Regions from separate parts of the Tatumella ptyseos genome, predicted to be linked through region 1. Evidence: predicted binding sites of a transcription regulator. Region 1 holds the regulator's gene; the other holds the start of a gene.
What was found. Region 1 encodes LexA, which represses DNA repair genes until DNA is damaged. Its sites were predicted from a motif close to TNCTGTATGTACATACAGNA; they were not measured.

Region 1 (8,998 bases):
TCGTCACCATTTCGGTGTACAACAGAGTGTGTTGTGTAAGTTGCCGTAAGAAATAACGACAGTGACGATCCGTCCAATCGAGCATGGGAGCAACGGAAAAACGATTACTGGTATAAGGGGCTTGGCGATGAGGGACCGGTAATTCTTCAGGGCTGTTTTTATCTAACATTTTTTAGTCTTTTTAAATCATCGTATTGCGGGTAATTTTCCCCAGCAATGCCGATGCTTGATGAGGCGTGTAACATCTCCTTAGGAGACTTTTTACTATACCACATAAACAAAGATGGCGAGACGCCATCCAAACCATGAGATTGATATTGTTAGTACGTAGTAAGGGAAAGTTAGCCTAAAGCCGGCAAGAGAGTCACTCCGGCGTTAAGCTAAAATATTTTTTTCAGGATGGTTAATACTTCAATGACACGATTATCTTTAATGGAGTAATGCGTTTCTTTACCTGTTTTTTTTCTTTCTAAGATCCCGATATCGATCATTTTTACCAGGTACTGAGAGGTTGAGGAGACGCTCAATCCGCATAACGTAGCGATTTCACTATTACTTAAACCAGGTGTTTTCATCAATGCACAAAGAATTAATAAACGGCTCGGATTGCTAATCGATTTTAAGAAGAATTGTGCTTCATTTGCACGTTCAAATTCATCGCTAAGGTCATGCATGGTCGGTAATATCCTTGCCAAAGTCAGATATCATACTATACGCTGCTGAAACTTACCCTACAATAACTTATCAATGAATAACCTATGAGCCCCTCTTACTGCTAAGCCATGCTCTGCGCTTCGGTAAAGATATGTGCTAGAATCGAGTCAATGAATTTAACGATTGAGGCGTTTTATGCAGCCATCTCCTGCTAAGAAGATAATCGCTGAGGCTGAGAAACTCTGTATTCAGCGTGGTGTTCGATTAACGGCACAACGCGCAGAAGTTTTACGTTTGATGATTGAGCACCCCCACGCGATCAGTGCTTACGATCTTCTGGATAAATTACGCCTCAGTGAACCTCAAGCCAAGCCGCCTACCGTTTACCGAGCGTTAGATTTTTTGCTCGAACAGGCATTTATTCATCGTGTCGAATCAAACAATAGTTATGTGGTGTGTCCACATTTCGATCACCCTTCTCATACCTCGATGCTATTGGTGTGTGACCAATGTGCTTCGGTTACGGAAAAACCTGCGGAAGGAGTAGAAAAATGGATTATGGAACAATCTATTGAGGCTGGCTTTACGCTTCGTCATAGTATTATCGAAGCCCACGGGTTATGTCAGCAATGCAGTGCTATTTTACAGTGTGAAGATCCAGAACATTGCCACCACGACCATCAGAACGTGGTAGAACCTAAGCGTAAAGCGGGACGCGCTTAATTTAGCGGCTAAGATCGAACCAACTATTTCGCTGCTGGTGTTGGCGCCATACATAGCCTAGCGTCATCCCACGTAGCGCCAAAAACACCATGAGTGCTAACCAAAGACCATGATTACCTATCCATGGCACAGATAATAGCGTTAGCGCAAAACCTATGGCTGCGATCAGCATACTATTCCGCATTTCTCGACCACGCGTTGCTCCCACAAATAAGCCATCGAGTAGGTAACAGCCCACTCCCACTAGCGGACAAATTGCCTGCCAGAACAGATAATGGTTAGCACCTTGCTGCAGTGAAGGGATGGAGGTAAGCAATTGAACAATGTTTTGGCCGAAGAGCGCATAAACACCACTAAAGAGTAATGCTACGGTAATAGCTTGCTTACAGGCTGAATGCCAAATAGCGGATAAGGCGTCGGCATTTCGCTCGCCAAAGGCCTCTCCTGCCACGGATTCAACAGCATACGCAAATCCATCCAGTGCATAGGAGGTAAAGGTCAAAAACATCAGTAATATCGCATTGACTGCAACGATATTCGTTCCCAATCGCGCGCCAATAATGGTAAAGCTGATCAGACAAAGTTGTAGGAGTAATGATCGTAATAAGATATCGCGATTTAAGCGGAAAAGCCGAGCTAGCCCATGACCTAATTGCGATATTCGGGGAATAAGCGATAGGTTGCGTTGTTGTGCTGCCCGCCAGACTAAATAGAGGCCCAATAGCAGGCTAGCATATTCTGCAATAACGGTCGCCGCGGCGGCACCACTCACCGCATAATGCCAATGTAAGACAAAGAGAAGTTCCAAAATAATATTTACCGCATTCCCCCCAATCAAGAGAATAAGCGGTGCTTTTGCATACTGCACGCCTAATAACCAGCCAAGAATCACCATATTTACCAAGGTGGCCGGAGCGCTAAGCCAACGAATAGAAAGAAATAAGCTCGCTTGATGATGGGTTGCTTGCTGAGGACCCATTACACTTAGAATTAGTTCAGTAATCGGCTGACGGAACAGCGCGAAGATAAATCCAACAAACAGGGCGAGGATTAGAGGCTGAAAAAGTGCTTGGACTAATTTCTGCTGATTTTTTTCTCCCCAAGCCTGCGCTGTCATTCCTGTCGTCCCCATTCTTAAAAACAGAAATAACATGAAGACAAAACTTGTCGCACTGCTGCCAATCGCCACACCGGCTAAGTAGACTTCACTACTCAAGTGTCCAATCACCATGGTGTCGACAAGCCCCAGTAAAGGGACCGAAATATTGGAAAGGATCATCGGTACGGCGAGTTGCCAGAGCTTTTTATCCGTTACCGTAAATCCTTTCAGCATCAACGTTTTCCTATAGCCATTCGCCATTACGAATAATACCGACCGCCAATCCTTCAATCATTAAACTTTGTTGGCGGGTATCAACAACTATTGGACTAAACTCACTATTTTCAGGGAGAAGATGAACGGTACTTCCCTCTTTTTTCCAACGCTTCACCGTCACTTCATCATCAATACGCGCGACAACAACTTGTCCGTTACGAACTTCTTGTGTTTTATGAACAGCGAGAAGGTCACCATCCATTATGCCGATATCTTTCATCGACATCCCACTTACGCGAAGTAAAAAATCCGCATTGGGTTTGAATAATGCGGGGTCGACATGGTAGTGGCTTTCAATATGTTCTTGCGCAAGGATCGGTTCCCCTGCTGCGACGCGTCCAATCAGGGGGAGGCCTTCAGCTTCTGGCTCTTCCAGTAACAAGCGAATTCCCCGTGAAGCCCCTGAGACAATCTCAATAACACCTTTGCGCGCAAGGGCTTTTAAATGTTCTTCCGCCGCATTAGGCGAGCGAAAACCGAGTTGCGAAGCAATCTCCGCACGGGTCGGAGGCATACCAGTTTGATTTATGTGATCACGAATCAGGTCATAAACCTGCTGTTGCCTTGCTGTTAACGCTTTCATCCGACCCCCTGGTTGTTTATACAGTCTCTGTGAGTATATACAGGTATTTTATAAATAGAAACCAGCATCACGGATAAATTGGACTGGGCTAATGGAAATAATAGTGCCAACTCTCAACGAGTAATGCTATCCAGACCACTAATGACCAAAGTAATGCGAGCAACACTGCTGCAGATCCCATATCTTTAGCACGACCACAGAGTGTATGCCACTCATCACCAAACCGGTCGACTACCGCTTCAATCGCACTGTTTATTATTTCAACGATAATCACTAACACCATTGAACCAATCAAAACCAGCTTGGCAAGCACCGATACGGGGAGTAACAAGGCAATAAATGTACCAATAATGCCAAGTACGACTTCTTGTCGAAAAGCAGCCTCATACTTCCAAGCAGCTTTGTAACCTTTCCATGAATAACCAGCTGCGTTAATAATTCGACGTAGCCCGGTAACTTGGTTAGTCATTAACGGTATTCTCCTTCTAGAGCTGTGATAGAGCCCGATATTACATTTTTAGTGGACAGATCTTCGCGAAGCTTTCTGTTATCATGGCAGCGCTTTGCTCATTTAAGAGGCTATGAATTCAACTATGTCAGGTTGGCGTGAATTACTTTATAAATTACTAAACTTACCCCTCTCTTTTATCGTTAAAAGTCGGGTAATTCCTGGTGATCCAGTCATTGAGCTGGGTCTCGATTCGACGCGTCCTATTATGTACGTTTTCCCGTACGATTCCAAAACGGATTTACTCGCCTTACGGACGCAGTGCTTAAAACATGATCTGCCCGATCCCTTACATCCTGTCGAGATAGATGGCGTACTCTTACCACGCTATGTTTTTATGCATGATGGCCCCCGAGTTTTCCCTTCTTTTACGCCTAATCAAGAGTCGGTTAAAATTTTCCATGACTATTTGGATCTTCACAAAAATAACCCTCTATTAGACGTACAGCTGGTCCCCGTTTCCGTGATGTTTGGCCGAGCGCCTGCCCGTGAAATTAATGGCGAACCTGGCCCATCCTTACGTGAACTGAATGGATTACAAAAGCTTTTTGCCGTGTTGTGGTTGGGTCGTGATAGCTTTGTACGCTTCTCCGCTAAAGTCTCGATGCGCCAGATGGCTGACGAGCACGGCACCGATAAGTCGATTGCGCAAAAATTAGCGCGCGTTGCCCACATCCATTTCGCCCGTCAACGACTGGCTGCCGTGGGTCCAAGTTTACCCGCTCGCCAACAGCTGTTTACTAAGCTTCTACAATCGCCTGCTATCGCAAAAGCCGTCGAAGACGAAGCACGGTCTAAAAAAATCTCACTGGATGAAGCTCAGAAGAACGCCGTTGAAATGATGGAAGAGATTGCGGCCGATTTCACCTATGAAGCGATCCGTATTACTGACCGTGTAATGAGCTGGTTATGGAGCCGATTATATAAAGGGATTACCGTCAATGGCGGAGAACGCATTCGCCAATTGGCACAGGATGGCCATGAGCTGGTCTATGTCCCTTGCCATCGTAGTCATATGGATTATCTCTTATTATCCTATGTGCTTTATCACCAAGGACTTGTGCCCCCTCATATTGCGGCCGGTATTAACCTAAACTTCTGGCCAGCTGGCCCTATTTTCCGTCACTTGGGCGCATTCTTCATTCGCCGAACCTTTAAGGGTAACAAACTCTATTCTACGGTTTTCCGTGAATATCTCGGAGAATTATTCAGCCGCGGCTACTCCGTAGAATATTTTGTTGAAGGTGGGCGTTCGCGAACAGGTCGTCTGTTAGACCCTAAGACGGGTACGTTGACCATGACCTTACAAGCAATGCTACGGGGTACCAATCGCCCTATCACCTTAGTACCTATTTATATTGGCTATGAGCATGTGATGGAAGTCGCGACTTATGCCAAAGAATTACGCGGCGCAGCGAAAGAAAAGGAAGGCTTTGTACAGATGATTCGCGGGTTAAGAAAACTGCGTAATCTTGGCGAAGGCTTTGTTAACTTCGGTGAACCTTTACCGCTTAACGCCTATCTTAATCAGCATGTTCCAAACTGGCGTGATGATATTGACCCGATTGAAGTACAGCGTCCAACGTGGCTGACCCCTGCCGTAAACGATATTGCGGAACAGGTCATGACTCGTATTAATAACGCTGGAGCGGCAAATGCGATGAACCTCTGCGTTACCGCGTTATTAGCTTCTCGTCAGCGCTCACTAACGCGTGAGCAGTTACTCGATCAACTTAGTTGCTACAGTGAGTTGTTAAGGAATGTTCCGTACTCACCAGAGTCGACATTACCAGAAATGACTCCCCAACAGCTTCTTGATCACGCTCTGGAAATGAATAAATTTTCGATTGAGCAAGATACTTTAGGCGAAATCATTGTTCTACCTCGTGAGCAAGCAGTGTTGATGACTTATTATCGCAATAATATTCATCACCTACTTGTCCTACCTTCGTTATTAGCTAGCATTATTTTACAACATAAGTCATTGACCTATGTTGAGTTACTGCAGCAAGTGAGACTGATTTATCCAATGCTTAAGCGCGAGCTTTTCTTGCACTGGAGTGATGAGCAGCTTGAACCAGAGATTCAGCGCTTACTGGCTGAATTGTGTCGCCAATCATTGATTACCGAGTCAGAAGGGGTGATTGCCGCGACCTCAACCCAGAGATATCGTACTTTACAGCTTCTTGCAGCGGGTGTGCGTGAAACGCTACAACGTTATGCCATCACCTTCACGATCCTCAGTGCGAAACCGAGTATTAACCGTGGTACTTTGGAAAAAGAGAGTCGGACACTTGCTCAGCGCTTATCCGTTTTACATGGTATCAATGCGCCAGAATTTTTCGATAAAGCAGTATTTACCGGCTTAGTTCTCACGCTACGTGATGAGGGTTATATCAGCGACCGTGATGATGCAGATGTTGATAAGTCTATTGTGATGCGCAATCTACTTCTTGATTTAATGAATCGAGATGTTAGGCAGACGATTGAAAATTCAGATAATCTTCTCCCTGAAAGTCAGTAGAAAGCAATCAAAAAAGGCGACCTATAGGTCGCCTTTTTATTACTCATCGCTCTACATCAAATTAATAAAGGGCAGAGTATTCAAAATAATCCCTGCAAAAATCACCAATCCAACATAATTATTATTCAAGAACGCTTGGAAACAGGCGCCACGCTCCCGACGATAGATAAGCTTTTGCTGCCAAACGAAAAGTATCCCGGCGATGACTAAACCACCGTAGTAGAAGCTATTTAGGTGAAGAGAACGCCCCACTATGGCCAGCAAAAGTAAAGTACCCACTTGGAGTATCCCAATAATTGTTCGGTCATGCTTCCCAAAGAGAATAGCCGTCGATTTCACCCCTATTTTAAGATCATCATTACGGTCAACCATCGCATATTGCGTATCGTAAGCGACGGTCCAGCAAATATTGGCAAAAAACAGTAACCAACATACGCTGGGTAACGTTTCGGTTACCGCTGCCCAAGACATTGGAATTGCCCAACCAAAAGCCGCGCCCAAAACCACTTGTGGCAGATGGGTATAGCGTTTCATAAAAGGATAAATCGACGCTAAGACCACACCGCCGACAGAAAGCAGGATCGTCATACGATTCATGGTGAGCACAAGTAGAAATGAGCACAGGACTAAGAAAATAAATAAACCTTTTGCCTGCTTAGCCGTAACTCGACCACTGGCCAGAGGACGGTTCTTCGTTCTTTCCACATGGCCATCAATATTTCGATCGGCATAGTCATTTACTACACATCCCGCTGCACGCATGAAAATAACGCCTAAGGTGAATACGACGAGCACAGGCAATGGCGGGAAAGACATCCCTGATAGCCATAAGGCCCAAAACGTTGGCCAAAGTAAAAGTAAGGTACCAATGGGCTTATCTAACCGCATTAACTGTAGGTAAGCGTTTATTTTTAATGAGGTTCCTGAATGCACGGTAAAGATCCTTTGGCCAATGGCGGATAAAGTGGTGAAGCGGGTAAAAATATTTCCGTTAGTAAAAGTGGTTTTCCTGCAAGGCGTAACAAGGAACGTCTCGCCCATAATCCACATAACCTTCCTGGCGTTAAAAAGTCCCGATCTAAGGATGACGAGGTAAATAGATAGTGACCAAGCGGCCGAGTCCCCAAGAACATCAACGAAGCCTCAGGGCCTTGTAAAGTACTTTCAGGTATCACCGTTCTACCTGCGAGCCAAGGTTCTCCATCCGCAACAAGTTGTACTTCTCGTAACCAAAATCGCTCAGCTTTAGAATGCTCAACGACTAGGCCATGTTCTTCAGGCGTAAGCTCACTATCAGGAATAAATCCCTCTTTAACGATATTAACCTCGAGTTTCTGACAATACGCTTCCAATCGTGCCGTCATAGAAGCTTCATCCACCAGCCACGAATAAATATCGCTGGAACATTCAGTTTCATTGAGTGCACAGAATTGATGGGTCAGTAACTGCTGCACTGAGAGGTTTTGCATGGAACGCTGCCAAATTTTACTAGGAAATGTCGCTAATCATAACAGAGTATTTATTTATGTTCTGCAAACTCGCAAGGTCATCTCACTACTCTCTTTTTAGTCGGCGGCTATTTGCTAACCAAAGTGTCACGACTAAAACGAGAATGGCGGCTGAATAGATCAGCGTATCTATTGGGTTTTTATGGTCAACGATGATTAACCTAACAATCGCGGTGATGCCGATATAAATAAAATAGCGTAAGGGAAAGTGATAACCTGATAAGAAATATTTGATGATTAACGCAATAAACTCGAAATAGAGGAAGTAGATAACAATCCCTTCAATCAATAGATATGCCGATTGTTCCTCGCCTCGATGGAACAGCACGCTGACTAAATTGATGGTCTCTTTCCCCAGAAACACCGCTAAAATGGCGGCTAAAACGATTAGACCGATGTTCAATATCCACTGTAAAAGATTGGCAATAGCTCGTGGTGTTTTTGGTGTAACAATTTGATCATTCATTATTTTTACTCATTTTTTATTATAGGAGAGCTAAAATAATAATGCTTTAATGTGACAGATATCTCAATAAATTCCGCTTTTTCTTAAAAAAATAAAAAAAGCGGCATCATCGCCGCTTTTACTACTACATTCGCTTAGCTTAACGCCAAGATTTATATTGGTTGATCAGTCCATTTGTGGAGCTATCATGCGACTCAATGTTATCGTCGACTTTTAATTCCGGCAGGATACGATTCGCAAGTTGTTTTCCTAACTCAACCCCCCACTGATCAAAGGTGAAGATATTCAGTATTGCGCCTTGAGTAAAGATTTTATGCTCATACATCGCAATCAGCGCACCGAGGCTATAAGGCGTGATCTCTTTAAGTAGAATAGAGTTAGTCGGACGGTTACCTTCAAACACTTTGAATGGGACGATATGTGCGACTTCTTGCGCGGATTTACCTGCTTCAGCAAACTCTTTCTCGACCGCCTCTTTCGATTTCCCAAAAGCAAGCGCTTCGGTTTGTGCAAAGAAGTTAGAAAGCAGCTTATCATGATGGTCGCTAAGTGGATTATGCGTCACAGCAGGGGCTATAAAGTCGCAAGGGATCATTTTAGTCCCTTGGTGAATCAACTGATAGAAAGCATGTTGACCATTAGTGCCCGGCTCTCCCC
Region 2 (8,998 bases), 1.5 Mb from region 1:
TGGCATTAAAGTTCACGAGATGGAGTTATATTAAAAGCAGAGTAGAAATTAAATCATCAGTAAAAGATATCTGATCATTTTTATATTACTTATATTAAAATAGCTTGAATATATATAAAATAAAACACCACAATCTGCGAGATTAAAATAGTAATTAACAAACATAAAGTAATCAATAGTATAAGCTAAGTGATATTTCTGCTCCTGTTCAATTCATTGATGGGAATATTGACCCATGTTTTTTTAAGGAGCAAGGTTAGGACGTGATATCTAAAAAAAAACCATAAAATAAAAGTTAAAATCCTTATAATTTTATAGGGGGAATATTAAGATTTTTTCATATTAGAGCGGAATCTCCTATCACCGCAGTGATAGGAGATGGCAATTCGTTAACGCCCTATTTTGTAGAGATCGTCTAAAAAGGTTTCGCGCCAACGAGTAATAGTTTGATGGCTGAGAGTCTCCATCATGATTGCGTGCCGCCGAACGCGCTCTTCTTTACTCATGGTCGTCGCATGTAAAATGGCCTTCGCCACCTCATCGCGATCATAGGGATTCACCAATAATGATTCGGTCAGCTCACAGGCTGCCCCAGCGAATTTCGATAGGATCAGTACACCAGGGTTAGACGGGTCTTGCGCAGCCAAGTACTCTTTGGCAACCAAATTCATCCCATCGCGTAGCGGCGTAATCAGCGCAATATCTGTCAGCCGGAAAATTTTCATTAATAGACGGCGATCAAAGTGCTGGTTTAGGTAATAGAGGGGCGTCCAGCTCATCGTGCCGTATTTCCCATTTATTCTGCCTGCTTCCGTTTCGAGCTGATGACGTATCGCTTGGTAGGCTTGCACCTCACCGCGCGAGGTCGGCGCGATCTGCGTGTAGCGGATATTTCCGCGGTGCTCGGGGTATTTTTCTAGGAAACTTTCATAAGCAAGAAACCGCTCTGGGATCCCTTTTGAATAATCTAAGCGCTCGCAGGCAATGATATTTTTGGCATCACCGAGCTCTTGTCGAATAGCCTGCATTTTCGGCGGAAGTGGACCTTCTGCTAATTTACGAATGCTCTCGGGGTCAATGCCAATTGGATAATCGTGGACATGGAAGGTGTTACCATAAGCTTGATAAACGCCCTCTTCTAGCGTCACCAACTCCGTCTCATGGCCAATCGCAGCTAAAAACGCTTTCGCATCACGTTCTGTTTGAAAGCCTAGTAAATTATAGGCGGTCATTAATCGTAAGATTTCTTGGTAGTCCGGTAGCGCCATCAACACTTCAGGGGCTGGGAAGGGAATATGCAAGAAAAATCCGAGTGGATGTGAGCTACCCTGCTGACGTAGCGCCGCCGCAAAAGGTAATAAATGGTAGTCATGCACCCACACCACATCATCTTGTTGCAGCAGTGGAGAAAGTTTAGCTGCGAGTAGTTCGTTGACATGTAAGTAGCCTTCCCATGCCTCACGCTGATATTCGACGAGATCGAGGCGATAATGAAAAGCAGGCCAGATCACGGTATTCGAGAATTGGCTATAATACAGGTCGTAATCATTTTGGGTCAGTGAGCAGGCGGCATAGGTGATATTTTTCTCTTGCTCGATCTGTAGAGGCTCCTCCTCCCCCGTAATTTTACTGATTTCTCCGTTCCATCCGAACCAGAGTCCGCCCTGCTCTTGTAGAGCATCCAATAATCCGACGGCTAATCCACCGGCTCCATTTTTACTGTTATCAGGGAGTGCGATACGGTTGGAGACAACCACTAATCTACCCATGCTGTACACTCCTCATTTTATCTAGATCAATATTATTGTTGGCTAAATCATCTAACCACTGGTGCAGGGCTATCACGTTGGGTAATCGGTGGATCGCTTCGCTCTCACCACTACCAATTTTAATAGAAATCCCATGTTGCTGGTTCACATACTGGAAGCCGGCTTCGTCCGTGATATCGTCGCCCAAAAAAACTGGAATGCGGCCTTTAAAGGGAGGGGTTTGCATAAGGAAATTTATCGCCTTACCTTTATCACAGGCACGCGGTTTGATCTCCCACACACACTTTCCTGCTTGGACTTTAAAATCGGGGTAACGCTCCACGATATTCTTGGCCAATTGCTGCAATGCCGCCTGCGCGTTAGGCGCTTGTCGGTAATGTAAGGCAAACGCAATGCCTTTCTCTTCTAAACGTACGCCCGCCAGCGACGTAATTTCCCGTGATAAGTACTGTTCAATGTCGCCAAGCTGCTGCGCATCGACATGCGTTATCGTCAGTTCACCGTTGAGTGTGCGGATTTCGGCGCCGTGGATACCTGCCGCCGCCCCGTGCAGTGGGTAGGTTAACGCATCAATTTGGCTTAACGGTCGCCCTGAAACAAAAGCGATGGCTCCCCCTGACTGTTGGGTTAATTGTTTAAGATCAGCCACTGCCGAAGACGGTATTGATACGGCTTCTGGTGTCGCTTGAAGGTCAGCTAGCGTACCATCGATATCAAAAAAAAATGCGTAGTGATTTTGTCGGCATCGTTGCCGCAGTTCATTCATAAATACTCGCTTTCTTTGGTTGCGCATCGCGGTGAAGAGCCTACTTGTTATGTGGGATCAACGCCTCTCACTCAGTTATAAAAATGTAATAATTAAGAATATTATGTGATTCATTAATGTTACTAAGTATAGACTCAATCTCGACGATTGCGCGGCGAATCAGAAAGTTACCTAATTAATAGGGCAAGAACGGCTCCGACTGCACAATCTGCTCATGGTCACCGTGAAGACATTCCGCTACTCTAGGGGGATGAAAAATGACGTTAATAATGAGGTCTATATGGCAACTGAATATGCAATTATTGCAGGCGGCTGTTTCTGGTGTACGGAAGCCGTCTTTCAAAGCTTGAAAGGGGTGTCGTCTGTCGAAAGTGGTTATACCGGTGGCGCGTCAGCGGATCCAACGTATGAACAAGTCTGTAGCGGGTCGACTGGCCATGCAGAAGCCATTCGTATTGGTTTTGATCCTGAGCAGATTAGTTATGCCGATCTCCTCGCGGTGAGTTTTGCTACCCACGATCCAACCCAGCTTAACCGCCAAGGTAACGATATCGGTACGCAATACCGTTCCGCTATTTTTCCTCTGGATGCTGCACAACGACAGACCGCTGAACAAGCGATCAAACTGGCCCAGCAGGATCACTCGCAACCCATAGTCACCACGATTGAAACCTTTACCCTGTGGTACCCTGCTGAAGATTATCATCAAGATTATTGGGATCGCGTAGGAGCAAACAATGGTTTCTGTATGGCAGTGATTCCACCTAAGCTACAGAAGTTACGTAAGAAATTTGCAGATCGGGTTAAGGATTAAGCTGAAAAAGCACGACATTCCGCCGAGTCGCTCAGCTCTTGAGCGGATAAGTAAAAAGCGTGAAATAGTACTTGACCGTTGCGGGGCGACTCCCTATAGTAGCGCCCCGTTAGCGCTGCAAAGCTTAACAAACAATTTGGTGAGGTGTCCGAGTGGCTGAAGGAGCACGCCTGGAAAGTGTGTATACGGCAACGTATCGAGGGTTCGAATCCCTCCCTCACCGCCATATTCTGTAAAAGAGTGACTATAACTCTTTTCCCATTAGCACTTCCATGCTAATGACGAAACCCAGTGCTATTGGCACTGGGTTTTTTTTGACTTAATTTCTTTCTTCCGCGCCCCATATTTCCTAAATAACGCTTTCCATCATAGGGTTATGCAAATCTACGCGTTTGGGACTTGCACCTTTCAGTAAAATACAGATACTGTATATATTTACAGTATTAATCTGAGAGGCGATGACAATGTTATGTTATCAACCTGCACGTATTCGTGCGCTCCTTGAGCTACCTTTGTTTATTAGTCGTATTCCTTGCGGCTTCCCCTCCCCTGCTCTGGACTACGTTGAGCAACGTATCGACCTTAACCAACTTCTTATCAGCCACCCCAGCGCGACCTATTTTGTTAAAGTGAGCGGTGACTCAATGATTGATGGCGGGATCAGTGAGGGAGATATGCTGGTGGTCGATAGCGCCTTGACCGCGAAACAGGGCGATATTATCGTTGCCTCTTTAGCCGGAGAGTTTACCGTTAAGCAGCTGATGCTAAAGCCCACTCTGCACCTCCTACCATTAAATACAGCTTATGCCGCTATTCCTATTGATGATGCCGACCAATTCGAAATTTTTGGTGTCGTAAAGCATGTTATCAAAACGCTGAATCCCTAATGTTTGCGTTAGTTGATGTCAACTCGTTCTATGCTTCCTGCGAAACGATCTTTCGTCCCGATCTTCGCGGTAAACCAGTGGTCGTACTAAGCAATAATGATGGTTGTGTTATCGCTCGCTCCGCAGAGGCCAAAGCACTGAACATTCGAATGGGTGAACCCTATTTCAAACTTACACAGCAAACCTTTCCTCAAAAAATAGCGGTCTTTAGCTCTAATTACGCCTTATATGCGGACATGAGCCATCGCGTGATGACGCTATTGGAGGAGATGGCCCCGCATGTCGAAATTTATTCAATCGATGAGGCCTTTCTTAACCTTACTGGTATGGCGGCATATGGCTCGCTAGAGCAGTACGGCCAACAGGTACGACAACGTATTAAAAATGAAGCACATCTGATGGTCGGTGTCGGCATTGCGCCCACTAAGACACTGGCGAAGCTCGCCAATTATGCCGCAAAAAAATGGGTAAAAACCGCAGGTGTGGTTGATCTCTCCTCGCCACTCCGACAAAACAAATTACTGCCGCTGGTGCCGGTAGAAGAAGTCTGGGGCATTGGCCGTCGATTGAGTAAAAAACTTCAACAGCTCGGCGTTTATACTGCCGCCGATCTTGCCAAACAAGATACCCAGTTTATCCGTAAATCTTTTTCGGTCATTGTTGAACGAACAGTACGCGAATTACGCGGCGAGCCATGCTTAGCCCTAGAGGAGTTTGCACCGGTAAAGCAGCAGATACTCTGTTCCCGCTCATTTTCTCAGCGTATTACCGACTACCGCCAGATGCGTGAAGCGGTCTGTAATTATGCCGTCCGGGCTGCCGAAAAATTACGTATTGAAAAACAGTATTGTCGCCAAGTAGGCGTTTTTATCCGTACCAGTCCGCATGCTGTCGGCGAAATTTATTATGCGAATCAACTTACCGGTCAACTCCTCACGCCTTCTCAAGATACGCGCGATATCGTACGACTAGCCCTTTATCTACTCGATCAAATTTGGCGCGAAGGCCCACGCTATATGAAGGCAGGGATTATCTTAGGCGATTTTTTTCAGCAAGGTGTGGCGCAGCTTAATCTTTTTGATCCGCTAGCCCCTCACGCTAACAGCGACGCATTAATGCACGTTGTTGATGGGATCAATCAAAGTGGCAGAGGAACGATTTGGTTTGCAGGGCAAGGAATTCAAAAATCGTGGGCGATGAAGCGAGAGAAATTATCCCCTGCCTATACGACCCGTTACCAAGATTTACCTTGGGTAAAGTAAGGCGTCTACTGCAATTCAGTGATGAGCGTCTTCATGAGCGGCATCGCCTCTAAGGGCCGTAATGCCGTTACGCCCGTCCCCGCCCAACACACTTGGTAATCGGCGACGCCTTGCGCACTGGCGACCTTATCCAATTGCTTGGCAAGAGCGTAACTATAAGGATAGTCCGCATGGGGAGGACGTAGCGGGCTGTCAATATCTTGCTGCCAACGCCCTATAACCCCGCGAGCAGGTCGCCCAGAAATGACATCCGTAATTTGCGTCCCGGTCGCCGTGGCTAAACGTTGTCTTAGCGAGTCGCTCGCGGCAGACTCTTGGCAGGTAATAAATGCAGTCCCCAATTGTGCAGCACTCGCCCCTTGGGCTAACAGCTCATTAATTTGTCCTCCCGTCATTACGCCCCCTGCGCTAATAATAGGTAGCGAGACCTGTGGCGCTAATTGCTGTAATAACTGCTGAGTACTCAGTCCCGCATCACAAAGCGGGTCGAAAGTCGCACGGTGCCCTCCCGCTTCGATCCCTTGCGCAATAATCGCTGAGCACCCCTGCTGTTGGGCATAGAGTGCCTCACTGAGCCGTGTCACACTCACCCAATAAGGGATTTTCGCATGCTGTAAGGCTTGCAGGATAGACTTAGGTGGTAGACCAAAGTGAAAACTGACGACTGCTGGGCGGGTGGCGAGGATGACATCGAGTAACTCAGGCGAGTCAGCAAAGGAAGCATAAGGGGCAACAAGCTGCGAAGGCACAGCCTGCTCAAATTGCGTAAAATGCGCTGAAAGGTACTGGCACCATGCTCGGCTTTTAACCGGATCCAAGGGTACGGAACGGTGACAAAAGAAGTTGACCTGAAAAGGCTGACTGGTCAGCTGTTGCGTCCCCCTGATTGCGGCCTCAGCCTGAAAAGCATCACAAGCACCTAGCCCTAAGGCACCAAGCCCTCCCGCCTCAGAGACCCGGCTGGCCAATAGCGGTGTGGTTATGCCAGCCATCGGCGCTAAAAAAATCGGATAACGTACGCCTAACTGAGTGAGTAACGACATACTGAGTCCTTGTATAGCTTACTGATCTCGCCGGTAAAGCATCTCGATACAGTCGAAAGTATAGTTGGCGGCAGGCGAATAGTGGGTATCATTGCGCACGCGTAGAAAACCTTGTTTAAGATAAAACCCCTCAGCATTAGGGGTAGAAGAGAGGGCAATAGTTTCTACGCCTTGCACTAGCGCCTCTTGCTTTATACGCGTCATAATGCGTGAAGCGAGCCCTTGCCCCATTGCTTCAGGCAAGGTAAACATCGCTTCAACACGCTGCGTCTTGATATCCAAATATCCTGTCGCTAGCAGCCGACCTTGCTCTTTCTCTGCAACATAAAAGGGATTGTGCAATATCGCCTGTCGATAATCACTAGGCATTACCTCTGGCGTCCACGCGGTGATGGCAGATAAGGGGTAGCAGGCTTGGCACTGTGCAACTAGCGCTAGATTACGGATACGCCAACAGACCTCGGCCTCGTCCCCCCGCGCTCTTCTAATCCTTATTGTCATGCCTCTCCCTCGATAACGACCAATAAAAAACCGCCCTACTGGGCGGTCGACAACATAACTTATTATTGATAGGCAAGCAGTGTGCGTTGACAGAGTTCTGAGCGAACACAGTCTTCTGCTCCAAAGCGTACCACCCCAACTACCTCATCATCAGAAAAACGCTGCATCGCATCGGCAAGCCCAGACTTAACGCCTGCTGGAAGGTCGCATTGGGTAATATCACCGTTAACAATCACAGTTACGTTTTCCCCTAACCGAGTGAGAAACATTTTCATTTGCGAGGCGGTGACGTTCTGTGCTTCATCAAGGATCACGAAGGCATTTTCGAACGTTCTCCCCCGCATGTAAGCGAAAGGAGCAATTTCTACTTTCGCAATTTCAGGGCGCAAACAGTAGTGCATGAAGGAGGAACCCAAGCGTTTGACTAATACGTCATAGACCGGGCGAAAGTAAGGAGCAAATTTTTCAGAAATATCGCCAGGGAGGAAACCCAAGTCTTCATCGGCTTGTAATACAGGGCGAGTCACAATGATACGCTCTATATCTTTATTGATTAAGGCTTCTGCAGCTTTCGCTGCGCTAATCCACGTTTTACCACACCCCGCCTCGCCGGTAGCGAAAATTAACGACTTGGCAGTTATCGCCTGCAGATAATGAGCTTGTGACGCATTACGCGCGACGATCGGTTGGCGATCACGGGTATCCCGTGCCATGCCAATGGCATCAAGGCCACTCATATGAACTAAAGAGGAGACTGATTCTTCTTCGCGTGAACGATGGCTACGCGCATCACTGCGAAGAACCCGTTTTGCTTCACGACGTGCTTTGACTACTGCTTTTTGTCTTCCCATGATGGCACCTTGCTGTTGGTTTCAGTTACCGTCTACCCAATGGTGACGTATAGTTGAACGCTTTAGAGGTTAGCTTCCTTAAGAGCCTTACTGCCTGAGATTAGAAGTCGATGACGTACATTGATGCAAGACCACTGCTTAAGCGAGCAGATCGCGGTTAGAGGTGGAGAATAGGAGAAAAGCGTAGTGAGGGATAGACACGCAGTACAGTGTGAAAAAAGTCGTTTACCCACTGCCTCTGGTCGTCTCATTCGCGATTCCCCAACGGTTGTTATGATAGAACGATGCTGCCTAGACATCATCTCTATAAACTATAGAACAAATCAACACTTATTACATTTAACATTCAAAAATGACATTTTTGTGATAATCACCGAGTAATGACTCAAATACTACTTATGAAGTTTTTTTACAGTGTGACCAAGCATACAAATACTATTCACCCTTATCCACCAGTACCTAATACCTAAATAAGACCTTGATTATTAATAACTTATAAAATAACTTAATATTATATAAGTTATTTTATTGTAAGTTATATTTTGATAAGTTATTATTTACTACGTTGTTTGACGTTACCCTTTATCTTCTTCGTTTACTCAATAAAACGTCAGCCAATAACAGTGAATAGCCTAACCTCTTCACGGGGTATCGATGAATCAGTATTCGAGGATAATAATGACATCAATAACCGCTGGCGTACTAACTGGTCTTCATGCCGTCGCAACAGAGTATCAGCTAGGGCTATATGTCACAGTTATCAACGAAAATGGGGATATCTTGGCCTGTATAAAATCAGGGGATGTCGCTAAAGCGAGTTATAGATTAAGCATAAAGAAAGCAGAAACAGCATATAAATTTAACCATGACAGCGATGTGATATATCAGTCATTAATCTCTATCGGGCAACAAAATTTGATTGGTGAGGAATATTGCTTTCTGGCTGGGGGGATAGTTTACCAGAAGACCTCTGGCGAGCGTTATTACCTAGGCGTTTCAACAAATAATCCCGATCTCGATAAAGAGATCGCTCTTAACATCTCATCCCTATTATAGGAGGTCACAATGAAAAAGGTTCTTATTACTGGTGCAGGAAGTGGATTTG

Region 2: the regulator LexA is predicted to act here: its motif matches at 3,773-3,792, upstream of umuD (translesion error-prone DNA polymerase V autoproteolytic subunit).

Annotation. Positions count from the first base shown of each region.
Region 1 is NZ_CP130649.1:311,790-320,787, reverse strand. It holds gene dusA (tRNA dihydrouridine(20/20a) synthase DusA) at 1-169, opposite strand, end outside; gene QJR74_RS01670 (ArsR/SmtB family transcription factor) at 381-674, opposite strand; gene zur (zinc uptake transcriptional repressor Zur) at 850-1,377, shown strand; gene dinF (MATE family efflux transporter DinF) at 1,379-2,710, opposite strand; gene lexA (transcriptional repressor LexA) at 2,721-3,335, opposite strand; gene QJR74_RS01650 (diacylglycerol kinase) at 3,424-3,804, opposite strand; gene plsB (glycerol-3-phosphate 1-O-acyltransferase PlsB) at 3,929-6,367, shown strand; gene ubiA (4-hydroxybenzoate octaprenyltransferase) at 6,419-7,255, opposite strand; gene ubiC (chorismate lyase) at 7,279-7,836, opposite strand; gene psiE (phosphate-starvation-inducible protein PsiE) at 7,922-8,341, opposite strand; gene pgi (glucose-6-phosphate isomerase) at 8,481-8,998, opposite strand, start outside.
Region 2 is NZ_CP130649.1:1,779,467-1,788,464, forward strand. It holds gene otsA (alpha,alpha-trehalose-phosphate synthase) at 390-1,769, opposite strand; gene otsB (trehalose-phosphatase) at 1,762-2,535, opposite strand; gene msrA (peptide-methionine (S)-S-oxide reductase MsrA) at 2,816-3,349, shown strand; tRNA gene QJR74_RS08430 (tRNA-Ser) at 3,488-3,575, shown strand; gene umuD (translesion error-prone DNA polymerase V autoproteolytic subunit) at 3,814-4,236, shown strand; gene umuC (translesion error-prone DNA polymerase V subunit UmuC) at 4,236-5,498, shown strand; gene QJR74_RS08445 (NAD(P)H-dependent flavin oxidoreductase) at 5,504-6,541, opposite strand; gene QJR74_RS08450 (GNAT family N-acetyltransferase) at 6,560-7,042, opposite strand; gene phoH (phosphate starvation-inducible protein PhoH) at 7,105-7,893, opposite strand; gene QJR74_RS08460 (heme-binding protein) at 8,572-8,949, shown strand; gene QJR74_RS08465 (SDR family oxidoreductase) at 8,959-8,998, shown strand, end outside.